2 regions of the Halomonas sp. AOP7-E1-9 genome follow, and region 2 is predicted to be linked to the other one. Evidence: predicted binding sites of a transcription regulator. Region 2 holds the regulator's gene; the other holds the start of a gene.
The links. Region 2 encodes sigma-54, which starts transcription at its own class of promoters, with help from an activator protein. Its sites were predicted from a motif close to TGGCACNNNNNTTGCTNT; they were not measured.
Positions count from the first base shown of each region.

Region 1: the regulator sigma-54 is predicted to act here: its motif matches at 3,986-4,003, upstream of ACT3R4_RS15330 (amino acid ABC transporter substrate-binding protein).

Region 1 covers NZ_JBQSVC010000033.1:33,752-42,305, reverse strand. The annotation lists partial or broken gene ACT3R4_RS15360 (hypothetical protein) at 1-250, shown strand, start outside; gene ACT3R4_RS15355 (hypothetical protein) at 460-1,173, shown strand; gene ACT3R4_RS15350 (hypothetical protein) at 1,166-1,333, shown strand; gene ACT3R4_RS15345 (hypothetical protein) at 1,390-2,298, shown strand; gene ACT3R4_RS15340 (hypothetical protein) at 2,326-2,478, shown strand; gene ACT3R4_RS15335 (hypothetical protein) at 2,830-3,825, shown strand; gene ACT3R4_RS15330 (amino acid ABC transporter substrate-binding protein) at 4,060-5,085, shown strand; gene ACT3R4_RS15325 (amino acid ABC transporter permease) at 5,174-6,364, shown strand; gene ACT3R4_RS15320 (amino acid ABC transporter permease) at 6,385-7,485, shown strand; gene ACT3R4_RS15315 (amino acid ABC transporter ATP-binding protein) at 7,585-8,313, shown strand; gene ACT3R4_RS15310 (histidine phosphatase family protein) at 8,335-8,554, opposite strand, start outside.
Region 2 covers NZ_JBQSVC010000001.1:166,882-175,435, reverse strand. The annotation lists gene rapZ (RNase adapter RapZ) at 1-509, opposite strand, end outside; gene ACT3R4_RS00850 (PTS sugar transporter subunit IIA) at 577-1,047, opposite strand; gene hpf (ribosome hibernation-promoting factor, HPF/YfiA family) at 1,052-1,360, opposite strand; gene ACT3R4_RS00840 (RNA polymerase factor sigma-54) at 1,459-2,871, opposite strand; gene lptB (LPS export ABC transporter ATP-binding protein) at 2,995-3,744, opposite strand; gene lptA (lipopolysaccharide transport periplasmic protein LptA) at 3,754-4,245, opposite strand; gene lptC (LPS export ABC transporter periplasmic protein LptC) at 4,254-4,826, opposite strand; gene ACT3R4_RS00820 (KdsC family phosphatase) at 4,826-5,368, opposite strand; gene ACT3R4_RS00815 (KpsF/GutQ family sugar-phosphate isomerase) at 5,405-6,391, opposite strand; gene ACT3R4_RS00810 (ABC transporter ATP-binding protein) at 6,647-7,468, shown strand; gene mlaE (lipid asymmetry maintenance ABC transporter permease subunit MlaE) at 7,468-8,268, shown strand; gene mlaD (outer membrane lipid asymmetry maintenance protein MlaD) at 8,285-8,554, shown strand, end outside.

The DNA of each region.
Region 1 (8,554 bases), on a different contig from region 2:
CCAAACTGGCAAGATGACCGAATTTTTCAAAGAAGTGCTGGGGAATTACAACGAGCTGCCACCTATCATGCAGGCGCAGTATCCCGATTTCTATGCACCACGCCTTGAACACCTGATCGAGATGGACTTCAACTTTATAACCCATCGCGCCGAAGGCAAAGGGGCACCTGAAGATATTTTTGACATACTGATGTCAAGTGAAGACTTCGCCAACCTTGGTAAACGCTTTGCAAACTCAACGATTAGTTGAAAAGAGATAATAGTAAATGCGAGGCAAGCCACACGAGCCTTCATGCCCATGCCTACCGGTAAATATAGATATCGGATTGAAGATAATACAGTGCGAAATTGGTCTATGACTGGGAGTATTCCTACTATTAGCTTTTTTCCTATCCGATGAGCCTTAAGTTATTAATGAAAAGCACCAAACAGATATACTGTTAACCTAGGAAAACAACCATGATCTCAAATACATCGGCTGTTGCCTCAATGCTCAGCAATTTGAATGCGAGCATGAGTCGTGGAACGTTGCTTGACCCTGCAAGATATGAAAACTTCACCATCAAGGTAGGTGAAAAAACAGGGGGTGAAGGTTTACTGGGCGGCGTGCTTAGCCAAAAAGATTATGACACTTTCATGGATATCGTGAAGGATCTCAACGTCAAGGATGCCAGTATTAGCGAGATGTCGACCATGAGTCGTCGCTTGCGTGAGGCTGGCTTAGAGACTCCACAGGGAGTGATTGGTACAAGCCTTGGGCCAGCGGAGTTCTCCTCTCCAATCGGAGGCAATGAAATCAACCGCGATGTTAAGTACAACCAACTTGAGTATCAGCGGCAAACACTACCCAAATATGCTGATTTACCTGCAACGCGGCATATCGCGATTGGCGCAATGAAGCTGGTGGCAGCTATCGCTAATGCATCCCCCATCACCGGCGAAACTGTCTCTTCCCAAGTCTTTGCACAACAGGATTTGGATAGAGCCGTTGCAAAGGGGGATAGCCAAAGCTTTCATGTCGAACTTTCTGAACTTGCCAAGCAACTGTCAGGGCGGGAAGAGAAAGAGATTAAGCTGCCCGAAGAGCTGAAACTGGCCCTTCTTCTTCAAGAATTGGAAGATGCCGAAAAAGCCAAGCGGATTAGTGATAATAATGAGATAGACAATGTTTGAAGAAGCTAACCCGCCCAATTCATCTGGAACAATTAATAACTTCAATAACCGGCGATTTGGCAATGGTGTTAAAGTAACTATTTCTCATCAAGTTAATGGTGGAAGAAATGTTATACAACTTGCAGACAAAATTATAGCTAGCTTCCATTATGCTTATTAAGAACTCATACCAGTCTCCCCGAATACGGAGAGGTTGCATGCCAGAGAGATTGAACGATGAAAGTCGAAGGCCCGATTTCTACATACAATCAAGGAGCTAAGCAAGTATCCGACACCCAGGATGGTATCGGTGTCGTTAAGCGTACCAATGACGTTAGGATGCCCCAGCCTAGCGAAAGCACTAGCGTCTCCCTAAGTGGAAAAGCCTTATTATTGTCACGGCTTTTTCTTACTGAAGACATCACCAGTGAGCCATCTGTACTATCTGGCTCTAAAGGTATGAATGAATACGGGATGATGCTCCCTCATAACTTCCTGACTCAGGATGATCGAAATCTACTGGCAGACATGTATGAGTTTTCTCAGGAACAAGGGGCAGATTTAAAGCACGTGGATCGGCTAGCCTGGGATATCGGACTATATCGCCAACGTAATAATGGCGAAGCGGTAGCAAATTTTAACGATGGCCGTAGCTATGATCTCGAAGGCCGAGTGCGAACCGCCAGCTTTACCGATGAAGATGCGGCTACTGTAGAACACATTCAAAGCAGCGGCGACATTAGCTCTACAAGGTTAGACAAAGGTTTTCTGAATTACATTCTGGATCCTGGCTATGGCTTTACTCACAGCAGTGACTTTGAGTTCCTTGAGCAAATGGTTTCTAGATTTTCAACTAATGGTAACGACACCACCCCACTCGACCCTAAGTTCTCTACCTTTGTGTATAAGGCAAATAACTACGTAATACATACCACGGATGAGCCAGCAGCTGATTTTGTTCGAAATACGTCTAATGCTGAGGAAGAGGCTTCACGCGAAGCACTCGTAGCCGATGCCAAAGCACTCCCTCAGCAGCTTAATAAAAGCCTGCTTGAGGCTTTTATTGGCAAGAACGATGAAAAACCCACAGAACGTAGCTTTATAATGAAAATGTTTGATTGGCTGAAACCACCGGCGAATAAATAACTGTAACTACTGACTATTGAATAGCTTATGAAGGAAACGGTTGAGAAAGAATGGAAGGCAACGGAGATATTGCAGAAGCGCGTTTTAAAACCAGGCCTGCCATCGATTACAGTAAATGAGCGAGCAGCAGCTACCTATGTGCAACGTTCACAGGCGCTAGTATTGGATGCGGAAAATTAAAATAAAATTAGCGGTAGCCAATAAAAAATGACAATATTTACTTAACTTTATAGCTTGCCTGCCGATGCTTTGTGTAGGCATCAAGAAATAGTCGACGTCTTGATCGCTCAACGAGCCGTTTAGTATTGGTGAAAGAAAAATGCTTTGGAAAACCAACGCAACGTGTTTTACCGCGCTAAAGCAGCTCCAATAGAGTGGGAGGCGGCCCTAGTTGCATGGATAGGCTGAGTAACGAGAAGTGGTCCGAGCCTTACCGATACACCGCAACCTTTACGGTCTACTGATCATTGACTGCCCTCGGCCCGGTAAAGCCGAGGGTGCTATTCGTCTATTTATAAGTGGAGACAAATCGTGAAAACATACTCTTATGCCCATGCTAGCAGCCTCTTGAACGTTAATGATCATTATAATGAAAAGGTGCTAGGGCGCGGTACCATGAGCGGCCACTATATAATTAATGGGAGCTATACTGGTTTGCAGGCCGGTGACTCCCCTCTGCTAAAGGGTTCATCCGGGATGGACGGCAGCCTTTCCCTGGCGCGGAGTGACGAAAAAAGCGCCGTGGTCAACCTCTCTTCCATGGCGATGGAGATGTCGAAGATCCTCTCGAAGGAAAATGCAGCAACCGCCTCTCCCGCCGCATTTGACGCTTTCCTGGAAGAAATACATGGGCAACTTCAGGAAATGGTCGGGCAGGAAGCGGGCAAGGTAGCGGAGGTACTGCTGGAGCGCCCGGACAGCTTCGACAAAACCCGGCTTTCTATCGCCGAGCAGGCGGCCAACCACTTGATGTCGAAATTTTATAATAGCGACGAGCCGTACCCGCAAGCATCTTCCGAAAACCCTTTTGCCGAACTGGATAGGCACTCCCTTTCCAAAATAGCCTTTGATGACTCTGGAGACTTTACTTCAGCAGAGCGCCATTTAGCATTTCTACAGATGACGGAAAACGATACTCACTTCAGAAACCAAGCGCATGAATTGTACAGCGACACATATGCTGCGGAAGGTGACTACGGGGGGGGGCTGACTCGCATGGCTAGGCAGGTCGACGCTAAATTGATCTCTGGCATGACAGAGGCGGAGAGAGCCTGGCGCGGCGTATCGGCTGCTTACGAAGAGACTATGCTACCCCAAGCAGCTAATGGGAATCTTGCTGAATTACCGGCCTATACGAATGGCGTTAAAACATCGCCGGACAGTGTTTTCGTCGTCATGGGCGATGAAGACGGGGGCGTGTTGCGCAGTATCGATATCCAAACGCTGATCAAAAACGAAGAAGAAGGCATGAGTCTGTTAAAGATGGCGCTGCGTAATCTTGAGCAGAAAGACTCGCAAGAGCGTTAGTAAGATAAAACAGCCACCATCTATAAAAAAGTAAACAAATAACATGGCGCGCACCAAAACGGGGCGCGCAGTAACCACTTCTTATTTTTTGCACCTAAACTTTCGTAGAAGCAGAATCATTTTGCGTTGAAAAGCGCTGAATTTGGCGTTGTACCCATGTTGGCATCTTCCTTGCTAGCTTTATATGTCATGCCTTTGCATGCATAACAATATTAATCGAGGAAGGGAATTACCATGTTGAACAAGAAACACTGGGTATTACTGGCCTCTGCAGGCGCCATCACACTGACAGGCGCCACTAACGCTAACGCAGCAACACTTGAAGAAACCATTGAACGTGGAGCCGTGCAGTGTGGCGTCAGCGACGGTTTGCCAGGCTTTTCAGCACCCGATGGTGATGGCAACTGGCAAGGGCTGGATGTCGATGTTTGCCGTGCGGTCGCCGCTGCCGTGCTGGGTGATGCGGATGCCGTCAACTACATCTCTCTCAACGCCGTTGAGCGTTTCACTGCGCTGCAGTCTGGCGAAGTCGATTTGCTTTCTCGTAACACGACCTGGACCACCACCCGCGATACCACGCTGGGCCTGAACTTCGCAGGCGTCAACTTCTATGACGGTATCGGCTTTATGGTTAGCCGTGACCTGGGCATCGGCGGTGCTGATGAGCTGGACGGTGCGGCGATCTGTATCCAAACGGGCACCACCACCGAACTTAACGTGGCCGATTACTTCCGCGCCAACGATATGGAATTTGATCCTATCGTATTTGATACCTCAGAGCAGACCGTGGGCGGCTTCCAGGCTGGCCGCTGTGACGTTCTAACCTCGGACACTTCTCAGTTGGCGGCGCTGCGCATTCAGTTAGATGATCCGGATGGCGCCGTTATTCTGCCCGACATCATTTCCAAGGAGCCGCTGGGCCCGGTGGTTCGCCAGGGCGATGACACCTGGTTCAACATCGTGAAATGGTCACTGTTTGCCATGCTCAATGCTGAAGAGTACGGCGTAACCAGCGAAAACGTAGAGGAAATGACCGGCTCCGAAAACCCCGACATCGCCCGCCTGCTTGGCCAGGACGGTAACTACGGTGAAGGCATGGGGCTTGATGCGGATTGGGCTTACAACATTATTAGCCAAGTGGGTAACTACGCCGAAAGCTTTGAGCGCAACGTCGGCATGGACTCGCCGCTTGAGATTGAACGCGGTGCCAACGCGTTATGGAACCAGGGTGGTTTCCAGTACGCACCGCCGATTCGCTAAGCGTCTCGCTTGACCCGGCCCGTCGCGCTTAGCAAATAAGTGCAGGCGGGCCATTTGATTGACCTTCCGTGTAGCGGAGACGCCACCCATGTCCGTAAGACCAAACACTCGCCCCGCTGGCCACAAGCCACCGTTTTGGCGAGACCGTGCCAAGCGCGCGCTTGTGTTCCAGCTGCTTTTAACGGCAGCCGTTATCGTTTTTTTGCTATATATCGTCGGCAATACTCAGGACAACCTATCCGCCCGGGGTATCACCACCGGTTTTGGCTTTTTAAATAACACCGCAGGCTTTGGTATCGTACAAAGCCTGATTGATTACTCCTCTCAGGATACTTACGGCCGCACCTTTTTGGTGGGCTTGCTCAATACGCTATTGGTCGGCGCTTTTGGAGTGGTGGCCGCGACGCTGATTGGCTTTATTGTCGGCATTGCTCGCCTGTCGCCCAACTGGCTACTGGCACGCCTGGCCACCGCCTATATCGAAACTTTCCGCAATATCCCGTTACTGCTACAGATTTTTTTCTGGTACTTCGCCGTGCTGCGCACGCTACCCAGTGCAAGGGACAGCCTCTCGTTTGGCGAGGTTATTTTTCTTAACGTGCGCGGTCTGTATCTGCCTGAGCCGCTTTTTGAGTCAGGCTTTGGGATGATTCCAGCGACCTTTATCGTCGCGATTATCGCCAGTATTGCGCTGTGTGTCTGGAACAAGCGCCGCCAAGAGGCAACCGGTAAGCGAGTCCCTGCCGGGTGGATATCGCTTGCGCTGATTCTGGGTCTGCCACTGCTGATTACGGTCGCCACCGGCGTACCGATCACCTGGGATATTCCGGAACTGCGCGGTTTCAACTTCCGCGGTGGCTTTACCGTGATCCCGGAATTTCTGGCTTTGTGGCTAGCGCTCTCCATCTATACCGCCGCGTTCATTGCTGAAATTGTTCGTTCGGGCATTCAGGCCATTTCCCACGGCCAGACTGAAGCCGCCCAAGCGCTGAGCCTGCCGCGTAACCTGGTGTTGCGCCTGGTAGTCATTCCACAGGCACTGCGGGTCATTATCCCACCACTCACCAGCCAGTACCTGAACCTGATCAAGAACTCTTCGCTTGCCACGGCCATCGGCTACCCCGACCTGGTATCCGTATTTGCGGGCACCACGCTTAATCAAACGGGGCAGGCCATTGAGGTGATCGCCATGACCATGGCGGTGTATCTGACGATCAGCCTGCTGGTTTCCATGTTCATGAACTGGTTCAACGCCCGCGTAGCGTTGGTTGAGCGCTAGGCGCCGGTGAGGATAGCTTTATGATTCATAACCAAACAATGATTGACCAGCGGCCTGCCCCCAGCAATACCTTGGGGCCCGTGGCCTGGCTGCGCACCAACCTGTTCAGCAGCCCGCTCAATACGCTGTTTACGCTGGTGGGGCTGTACGTTCTGTATCTGCTCTTGGTACCGACCATTCAGTGGGCGTTCATCAACGCCGACTGGGTAGGCACCACCCGGGATGACTGCTCGCGAGAGGGCGCCTGTTGGGTGTTCGTTAATGCGCGCTTTACGCAGTTCATCTACGGGCTTTACCCGCGTACCGAAATCTGGCGCGCCAATATTGTGTTTGGCGGCTTTTTTACCCTGATCGCCTGGCTTGCCATTCCACGCCTGCCGTTCAAGCGCTGGGTGGCCGTGTTTGCCTTGGTGGGCTTTCCCATCGCGGCCTACGTGCTTCTTCATGGCGGCTACTTTGACCTGCCACGCGTGCCCACCCACCGCTGGGGCGGTTTGATGCTGACCCTGCTGCTGGCGTCGGTGGGCATGATAGGGGCGCTGCCGATTGGCATCGTACTGGCTCTGGGGCGGCGATCTAACATGCCCATCGTGAAGAGCTTCTGCGTCATCTTCATCGAGTTCTGGCGCGGTGTACCGTTGATTACCGTGCTGTTCATGGCCTCGGTGATGCTGCCGCTGTTTCTGCCCTCTGATATTAGCGTTGACCGCTTGGTGCGGGCGCTGATTGGCCTAACGCTGTTTCAAAGTGCCTACATGGCCGAGGTCATTCGTGGCGGTCTTCAGGCGATCCCCAAGGGCCAGGAGGAAGCCGCCGCGGCACTGGGCATGACCTACTGGAAGCGCATGGGCCTGATCGTTCTTCCCCAAGCGCTGAAGATGATGATTCCAGGCATCGTGAATACGTTTATCTCGCTGTTCAAGGACACCACGCTGGTTATGATCATCGGGCTGTTTGATCTGCTGGGGATTGTGCAGGCGGCGCTTTCCGACTCGAACTGGCTGGGCTTTTCGCTGGAAGGCTACGTGTTTGCCGCCTTTGTGTTCTGGATCTTCTGTTTCAGCATGTCGCGCTATAGCCAGTACCTGGAGCGCAAGCTGAACACCGGCCACAAACGCTAACGCCGCTTTTTCCCAAAAGAATTTGAGCAGGATATAACCATGACACAAGCAGCCACCAACCTCTCTGGCAACAGCATGTCTAACAGTACGTCGGACCTGATGGTCGAAATGCACGGCGTTAACAAGTGGTACGGCGACTTTCACGTACTGCGCGATATTGATTTTGAAGTAAAACGCGGCGAGCGTATCGTTATCTGCGGCCCATCCGGTTCGGGCAAGTCAACGCTGATTCGCTGCATTAATCACCTGGAAGAGCACCAACAGGGCGATATCGTGGTCGGCGGGGTGCCGCTGACCCAGGACGTCAAGCGCATCGAGCAGATACGCCGCAGCGTGGGCATGGTGTTTCAGCACTTCAACCTGTTCCCGCACCTGACAGTGCTGGAAAACTGCTGCATCGCGCCCATGTGGGTGCAGAAGAAGCCGCGCCGGGAAGCTGAAGAGCAGGCCATGCGTTATCTGGAACGCGTACGCATTGCCGAGCAAGCGAAAAAGTACCCCGGCCAGCTTTCCGGTGGTCAGCAACAGCGCGTGGCGATTGCTCGCTCGCTGTGCATGCACCCGGATGTAATGCTGTTTGATGAGCCTACCTCAGCCCTCGACCCCGAGATGATCAAGGAGGTGCTGGACGTCATGGTTGAACTTGCCGAAGAGGGCATGACCATGCTGTGCGTAACGCATGAGATGGGCTTTGCCAAGACCGTCGCCGACCGGGTGATCTTCATGGACCAGGGGCAGATCATTGAAGAGAACGCACCCGAGCCGTTCTTTAACAACCCGCAGTCCGAGCGCACCCAGCTGTTCCTGAGCCAGATTCTGGGGCACTAAGGCATACGGGGGAGGCGCGATCTAAGGCGCGCCCACTTGGGTAATGCTGGCAGGTAACAGAGCAGGCTGCTCACGGTGTTGGGTGAGCGGCCTGCCTTGCAAGGCGGTCAGCAGTATTTGTAGCGGGTCGCCGTGACTAACCACAAGGATGGTTTCTCCCTCGCGCTGCTGCTCCCACTCGTCTATCACCTTCCTCATACGTGCGGCCACGGCGCTCACCGCCTCTACCTGGTGCGCAGTA
Region 2 (8,554 bases):
GACTCAAAGGTGAGTGTTAGCTGGTCTTTGCGCTGGTGGGCTACCTGGTCTGAAATGCGCCGACGCAGGTCGTGGACCGATAAGCGTGATGTATCAATCCGCAGGTCGGCCAAATCACGTATTTCGTTGAGCGTCTCTTCCTCTTTCTCTATCGCCTCTTCAAGCGTCATATCACTGTTGCGCGTTAACGGATGGCGTCGCCGTGTCGCAGAATAGCGTTCCAGTAAAATACGTGAATCGGTGGTTAGATAGATAACCTGACAATCTATAGGCCGCGCGCGCAGCTCTTCAAGCAGTGCGGGAAGGCGCTCAAGCGCCGCTGGCAGGTTGCGGGCATCGATACTGACCGCTAGATGTGTACGTTCACCCTCGTCACGGAGTTCGTCAATCAAAGAACCAAGCAACATGGCGGGGAGATTGTCAATGGCGTAATAGCCAATATCTTCCAGCGCTTGTAATGCGATTGATTTGCCAGAGCCAGAGCGGCCGCTAATAATCACCAGTTGCATAGTGGCTCTCTCTGATTGAACGTATAAAAGGGATAACGCATGAAAATGTGTTAGTCGTTATGGGCGATTATGGAGCGGCCTGTTCGCGAATCTTGCCCATTAGCAGGTCAAGCAAATCGTGCTGGCTGCTGGTTTTGCGTAATGCCTGGCGTGTGCTCGCATCATTCATAATGGTGGCCACTTGGCCCAAAAGCGACAAATGTGTGTCGTCAGCCTCTTCGGGAACCAGCAGCACAAAGACGAGGTCGACCGGGTCGCCATCAATAGCATCAAAATCAATAGGTTCTGATAATTTTAAAAAACCCGCAATAGGCGTAACGCAATGTGGGCTGCGCGCATGGGGGATGGCGACGCCGTTACCGATCCCCGTGCTGCCAAGACGTTCCCGGCCGATCAGTCGGCTGAAAACTTCCTGGCTATCCAGACTGGGTGTATTTTGAGCGATAAAGGTGCTGAAAAACTCCAGCACCCGCTTTTTGCTGCCCCCGGGCACGTCGTAAAGTACGCGCTCCGGGGGGAGGATGGTTTCCAACGTCATTGAATTAACGCACGCCAGCGCCTTGGGCGCGAGCTTGTGCTTTTTCCTTGTGCTTAACGAGTTGACGATCAATTTTGTCTGCTAAGGCGTCAATAGCGGCATACATATCGACATCTTCGGCGTCGGCATGTAAGTCGGCGCCTGCTGCATGAAGGGTGCACGCGGCATGTTGGCGCTCCTTCTCAATAGATAAGGTGACTTGTACCGTGGTGATGTGGTCGTAATGACGTTCGATGCGTTCAAGTTTTTCATTAACGTAGTCACGCAAGGCGTCAGTCAGTTCTACATGATGACCCGTGATATTTACTTGCATTGACGTGCTCCTTATCCATCGGACTGAATTTCGATTGTAACCCTTTTTACGGTGTTGCAAAGCCCCTGTCGCGAGTTTTGCCATTTCTCTTGTAACGACTAACGCAAACGACGACGTTCACTTGATGAGGGAATGCCCAGCGACTCACGATATTTCGCCACCGTACGGCGTGCCACTGTGATGCCGCCATCTCCCAGTAATGTCACCAAACGACTGTCCGAAAGAGGTTTGCCGGGAGGCTCATCTTGAATCAACTTTTTAAGCCGGGCGCGAATTGCGGTGCTTGAATGGCTGTCTGCGCCATCCTGCCCGCTAATTTGGCTTGAGAAAAAGTACTTGAGTTCGAATACGCCCCGTGGGGTATGGATATATTTTTGTGTGGTGACTCGAGAAATGGTTGATTCGTGCATCTCAACCGCCTCGGCAATATCGGCAAGAATCAACGGCTTCATCGCTTCTTCACCGTGCTCTAAAAAACCGATTTGGCGAGTGATAATCTCGCGTCCTACGCGTAGAAGCGTGTCGTTGCGGCTGGACAGGCTTTTGATTAGCCAGCGCGCTTCTTGCAAGTGCTCTTTTAAAAACTGGTTATCCTGACTCTTGTCTGCACGCTTGATTAAGCTGGCATAGTCGGGCTGGATACGCAGCCGGGGCAGGGCTTCAGGGTTAAGCTCCAGGTGCCAGCCTTCATGATCATGACGTACAACCAGGTCGGGCGTGATGTAGCTATCGTCGGTGACGCCATAAGCGCTGCCTGGGCGTGGGTCCAGGCTTCGGATCAGACCGATCACATCGTCTAGCTGCTCATCGTCCAGGCTTAGGCGGCGCTTTAATAGGCGCATGTCATTTTTGCCCAGCGCTTCAAGAAACTGACGAACCAATCGGCGCGCGGGAACCAGTAGGGGCGTGTCGTCGGGGAGCGTTGCTAGCTGAAGCATCAAACATTCGCGCAAGTCACGGGCGAAGACGCCCGTTGGCTCGAACTGCTGTAAGCGCATCAGAATGGTCTCCAACTCTCGCTGGCTGAGACCTTCGATGCTTTGAGCACGTAACCCATCGCGGATATCGTTGAGCGGCTGCGTCAGGTAGCCATTGGCATCCAGTGCATCAATCAGGCTTTCGGCGATTAGCTGCTCACGAGCCGTAAAATCGGTCATCGCCAGCTGCCAAAGGAGATGTCCATGCAGGCTTTGTCCCGCGGCCTGGCGTTCAAAATCGGGGCCTTCGCTGCTGCCAGAGCTACCCATGTCCTGGTAAGTGTCAGACCAGTCGCTATCGACAGACAGTTCCTCGGGAATGCTTTCTGACCACTCCTCGTCGGGTGTTTCGACGGTCGCCTGCTCGCCGAACTCGTCTTCCTGCTCCAGCATTGGGTTGGCATCCAGTGCCTGCTGAATTTCCTGACGTAGATCCAATGTCGATAGCTGTAGCAGTGCAATCGCTTGCTGCAGCTGAGGTGTCATGGTCAGCTGCGTACCGATACGCAATTGGAGAGAAGCTTTCATGACCATCTGAGAACCACTCGTTAATCGGAAAGCTTCACCCTAGTGCGAGTCATGTTGTTGTGCAAGTGCAATAAGCATGCCACTGATAAATTTTTTACTGCAGATCACTGTTTAGCGGTGAAATTAAATTCATAAGCGAAAATCAGCACCCAGGTAAACTTCCCTCACTTTTTGGTTATCAAGGATAGTCTGAGGGCTACCGCCAGCAATGATGTGGCCGTCACCGACAATATAGGCGATATCGCAAATATCCAGTGTTTCTCGGACGTTATGATCAGTAATTAGCACGCCAATGTGGCGCTGTTTTAAGGCGCGAATAATGCTCTTGATTTCGCCAACCGAGATGGGATCGACACCTGCAAATGGCTCGTCCAGCAAGATAAACGCGGGCTCTGTGGCCAAGGAACGGGCAATTTCGACGCGTCGCCGCTCGCCGCCGGAAAGGCTCATGCCCAGGTTGTCACGGATGTGGGTAATATGAAAGTCGTCAAGCAGGGCCTCAAGCCGCTGCTCTCGTCCTGCCCTGTCCAGATCTTTGCGGGTTTCCAGAATCGCCATAATATTATCCGCAACCGATAGCTTGCGAAAAATAGACGCTTCCTGGGGTAGATAGCCAATGCCGGCCATCGCGCGTTCGTGCATGGGAACGCGGGTTAAGTCTTGCTCGTCGATACGCACCGTACCCGCATCAGACTTCACCAGGCCCACAATCATATAAAACGATGTGGTTTTACCCGCGCCGTTAGGGCCGAGCAGGCCTACCACGCTGCCTTGAGCAATCTCCAGGCTAATGTCTTTAACCACGCGGCGGCGCTTATAGCTTTTTGCCAAGTGATTGGCGTAAAGAGTTTTTATGGGCGGTGCTTCCGCAATAGACATGGTTGACTCCTATTGCGCTGGCTGAAGCGTCATACGAATACGCTGCGGCTCGCTACCGTTTACATCGGAGCGTGCCTGCACCACTTCGCGGTCAATGAAGTACTCCAGGCGGCCACCGGTAAACTGATCACCCGCTTGGGTCAGTTCGGCCTGGTCAATAAGCTCTACACGCCGCTCTGCTACGTGATAAACCACGCGGCGTGCCCATCCTTCCATCGGCGCGTCCTGATCATCGAGTTGATTGCGTAGATAGGCGCGCTCTCCGGTGGCAATAGCGCGAGAAAGCTCACCCGCGTCGTTACGGATAATTTCAACGCGATCACCACGTAGCTGCATACTGCCTTGGCGAATATTGACATCGCCTGAATAAACGGCAGTGCCTGCACGCTGATCAAGGTCTAGCTGGTCGGCTTCTACTTCAATGGGGGCTTGGCTTGTCTGGGCCGCTGCCGATAGCGGCACCGCAAGGGCGAAAAGCGCGGTGCGAATAAAAGCGTTCATAGCGACTCCTAAGGATTTTGTGTTGCGGGGGGGTGATGGCCGCGGACGTTATCGGTTAGTCGGACTTGGCTATCATCAAGCCAAACATCCATACGTGATGCGCTCATTCGTTGAGGTGGCTGCTGAAACACGGCGGGCGCCTCGCTCCAGACATGACGCGCTACCCCATCATAATGTAATAACTCAGTATCAAGCTGCCAGCCTTCTGTAGGCGCCAGGAGCTGTGCATCACCAGACAGTGTTAGTGCTTGGGTGGCCGTGTTCAGAACGCCTTCGTTGGCGTGAGCGAGCCACTCTCGGTTATCACTATCAAACAGTGTCGCTTCGGGTTGAGTGACTTCGGCCTGGGTGCTTTGTGGTATGTAAACCAATAAAGGCGCGGACAGCGACTGCTGGATATGCCCTGTTTCACCAAACAGCGTGATCTCGGCATTTTCCAGCACGTGGCCAGGCTCTTCAGCCTGCGCTTCTTCGTCAACGGGCCGGTCTTCCGGGCCGCGTGGGTCCAGCCATACCAGCAGCCCCCCTAAAGCGACCACCAGGGCCGCTAACCCGACGCGTTTCTTGGTTCTTTGAAACATTACACGCGACCATTCAAATACGACTCAAGAACAGTACTCCAGTGGCCCTGCGCTTCAAGTAATGTATCGCAAATTTCACGTACGGCGCCGTGACCACCCAAGCGGTCGGTAATCCAGTCAGCGTGGGTATGCATGTAATCGGGTGCGTTGGGGACCGTAATGCCAACGCCTGCGCGTTTGATAGGCGCAAGATCAGGCAGGTCATCGCCGCAGTAAGCCACCTGGCTTAGGTTCAGATTGAGGCGCTCGCACAGCGCTTTCAAAGTAGTGAGCTTATCTTCGCAGCCCTGGTGGACAAGGTTAATTCCCAGCGCCGCAGCACGCTGGCTCACCATGGGGGAGTCGCGTCCTGTAATTAACGCCACATGAATGCCCACACGTTTAAGCAACTTTAAGCCATGGCCGTCTTGTGTATGGAAGGCTTTGATCTCGATACCGTCGGCCTGAAAGTATAACCGTCCATCGGTGAGCACACCGTCAACATCGAGGGCAAGTAGTCGCACATGGCGAAGCTGGTCAAGTAGCGCAGTGGGGAGGGCCATAGGGACTCCTTGTCAGTAAACTGTTGGGTAAAGTGGTTAGATAACGCCGCTGGCAAGCAAGTCGTGCATATGGAGCGCCCCGATGGGGCGCTGTTCGTCATCGACGACCGCTAGCGCAGTAATACGGCTATCTTCCATGATGCGCACCGCTTCGGCGGCCAGTAGGTCGGGGCCAATACGTTTGCCGGGTCGGGTCATTACATCGTCCACGGTTACTTTACGCAGATCATGAAACTGGTCGAGGGTGCGGCGTAAGTCGCCATCGGTATAAACACCTGCAAGTCGCCCTTCGCTGTCGACAACACAGGTAAATCCCAACCCTTGGCGGGTAATCTCCAAGAGCGCATCACGCAACGGGCTGCCTAGTGCTATCTGCGGCAAGCGTGTGCCGCTATGCATAAGGTCTTTAACGCGCAATAGCAGTCGTTTTCCCAGGCTGCCACCGGGATGCGATAAGGCAAAATCATCAGCGGTAAATCCGCGTGTTTCAAGTAGCGCAACGGCAAGCGCGTCGCCCAGGGCAAGGGCGGCCGTCGTGGAGCTTGTGGGGGCCAAGTCCAGAGGGCACGCTTCGCGTTCAACACCGCTGTTCAGGTGAGCATCCGCATGTTTGGCAAGTGTTGAGCCAGGGCGGCCTGTCATGCTAATTAACGGTGTGCCTAGCCGTTTTAACAGAGGCAGTAGCGCCGTCACTTCGGCGGTTTCTCCGGAGTTTGATAGTGCCAGGACCACGTCGTTGCGCGTAATCATCCCCAGATCGCCGTGGCTAGCTTCACCTGGGTGAACAAAAAAAGCAGGTGTGCCGGTGCTGGCAAGCGTGGCGGCCAGCTTTCCTGCTATATGGCCAGACTTGCCCATTCCCGTCACGACGACCCGGCCCTGACACGCCAGCATCAATTCACATGCACGGTCGAAGCTTTCATCAAGCTTGCCTTGAAGACCGCCAATGGCGGCTTGTTCTATTTGCAGCGTGCGTAGGGCGCTTTCACGCAACGGGCTAACAGTGGGTGAGGGCTGGGGCATGAACATCTCGTTTTAATAGAAATACAGTGCAAACGTAGTGCGATTAACTGACAAGAATACCATTTTGTGGGCATCTATAAGCATAGCGCTTTAACGGGTTTTTAGGGTGGGTTGGAACGCACGTCTTGCCATAAGTGCCATTGAAGCCAAGCTTGATGTTCGAGAATATTTAGAAAACGCTGTTTTTAAACGGTAGAATATCCAACCGATAAACGCACCCGCTACTATTAAGTAACAATGGGAGTCAACCAACCCATGACAGACGTTCCCTTCATCGAAATTGAAGACGTGCATTTTTCACGTGGGAGCCATGAGATCTTTCGTGGAATTAGCATGATTATTCCTCAGGGTAACGTCACCGCCATTATGGGGCCTAGCGGTACCGGCAAGACAACCTTGCTAAAACTCATTGGTGGTCAGCTAACGCCGGATCGTGGACGTATTATCGTCGATGGCCAGGACGTTCATCGGCTGTCGCGAAAAGCGCTGTTTGCATTGCGTAAACGTATGGGCATGCTGTTTCAAAGCGGCGCTCTGTTTTCTGACCTGGATGTGTTCGAGAACGTCGCGTTTCCCTTGCGCGTCCATACCGACCTGCCCGATGCCATGATTCGAGATCTGGTATTGCTAAAGCTTCAAGCGGTGGGGCTGCGCGGGGCTCGCCATCTAACGCCTGCAGAGCTTTCGGGCGGTATGGCCAGGCGCGTGGCGCTGGCTCGGGCAATAGCGTTAGACCCGGAGCTCATTTTGTATGATGAGCCTTTTGTCGGGCAGGATCCTATTTCCATGGGCGTGCTGGTGCAGTTGATTAAACGGCTTAACCAGGCACTAGCGCTTACCTCGGTGGTGGTTTCTCACGATATTAAAGAGACACTAAGCATCGCCGATTATCTCTATCTTCTCGCTGATGGTCAGGTCGTCGCTGAGGGAACGCCACAAACACTAAATGCCAACCAGGACCCACGCGTTAGCCAGTTCGTTCATGGCGAGCCAGATGGCCCTGTGCCATTTCACTATCCCGCCGAGACGCTGTATAGCGATATTCTTGGCCCCGTTACCGCGACAAGGGCAGGGTAATGCAGTCGAAATTTGAACAAGGCATCGGCTATATCGCCCGTTTGGGGCGTAAAGGGTGCGATGTAATGGAAGCGCTGGGCCGTGCCGGGCTATTTCTTGGCCAGTCAGCGGTCGGCGTGCCGTCTCGTGAAGGGTGGAGCCTCTGGCTGCGTCAAATGCATTTTGTGGGCGTGCTCTCGCTGGCGATTGTGATCGTATCGGGAGTTTTTATTGGCATGGTGCTGGCGCTGCAGGGCTACACTATTTTGGTCGATTTTGGCGCGGAGCAGGCGTTAGGGCAAATGGTTGCGCTTTCCTTGCTGCGGGAATTGGCACCGGTTGTCGCTGCGCTGCTATTCGCCGGGCGGGCAGGGTCAGCACTTACCGCTGAGATTGGCTTAATGAAAGCCACCGAGCAGCTAACCAGTATGGAAATGATTGGCGTAGACCCACTGCGTAGAATTATTGCGCCCAGGCTCTGGGCTGGGTTCGTTTCGCTGCCCATTCTAACGGTTGGCTTTAGCGTCGTGGGTATTTGGGGTGGCTACCTGGTCGGTGTGGAGTGGCTTGGCGTTTTTGAAGGCTCTTACTGGAGCAACATGCAGGCCAGCGTATCGTTTATCGGCGATGTAGGTAACGGCATCATCAAGAGTCTTGTCTTTGCCGTCGTTGTTACCTGGATCGCGGTGTTTCAAGGTTATGACTTAATGCCGACGTCTGAAGGGATTTCGCGGGCCACAACGCGCACCGTCGTTTATTCATCGCTTGCAGTATTGGGGCTTGATTTTGTATTAACCGCCGTAATGTTCGGCGGCCTTTAATAGGTGGAGTGGTTTCATGAAACGCAGTAAAACAATGGAATTTGGCGTGGGTCTATTTATGCTGGCGGGGATTGTTGGGCTGATTTTTCTGGGCCTGCGCGTCAGTGGTTTAAGCCTTGCTAGCTCTTCTGAAACGTTTCACCTTGACGCCAATTTCTCCAATATTGGCGGATTAAAGCCGCGCTCTAGAGTCACCATGGCGGGCGTGACCGTTGGGCGCGTGGAGTCGATTAATTTAGATACCGATTGGTTTGACGCTCGGGTCACGCTACGCCTGGATAATGAC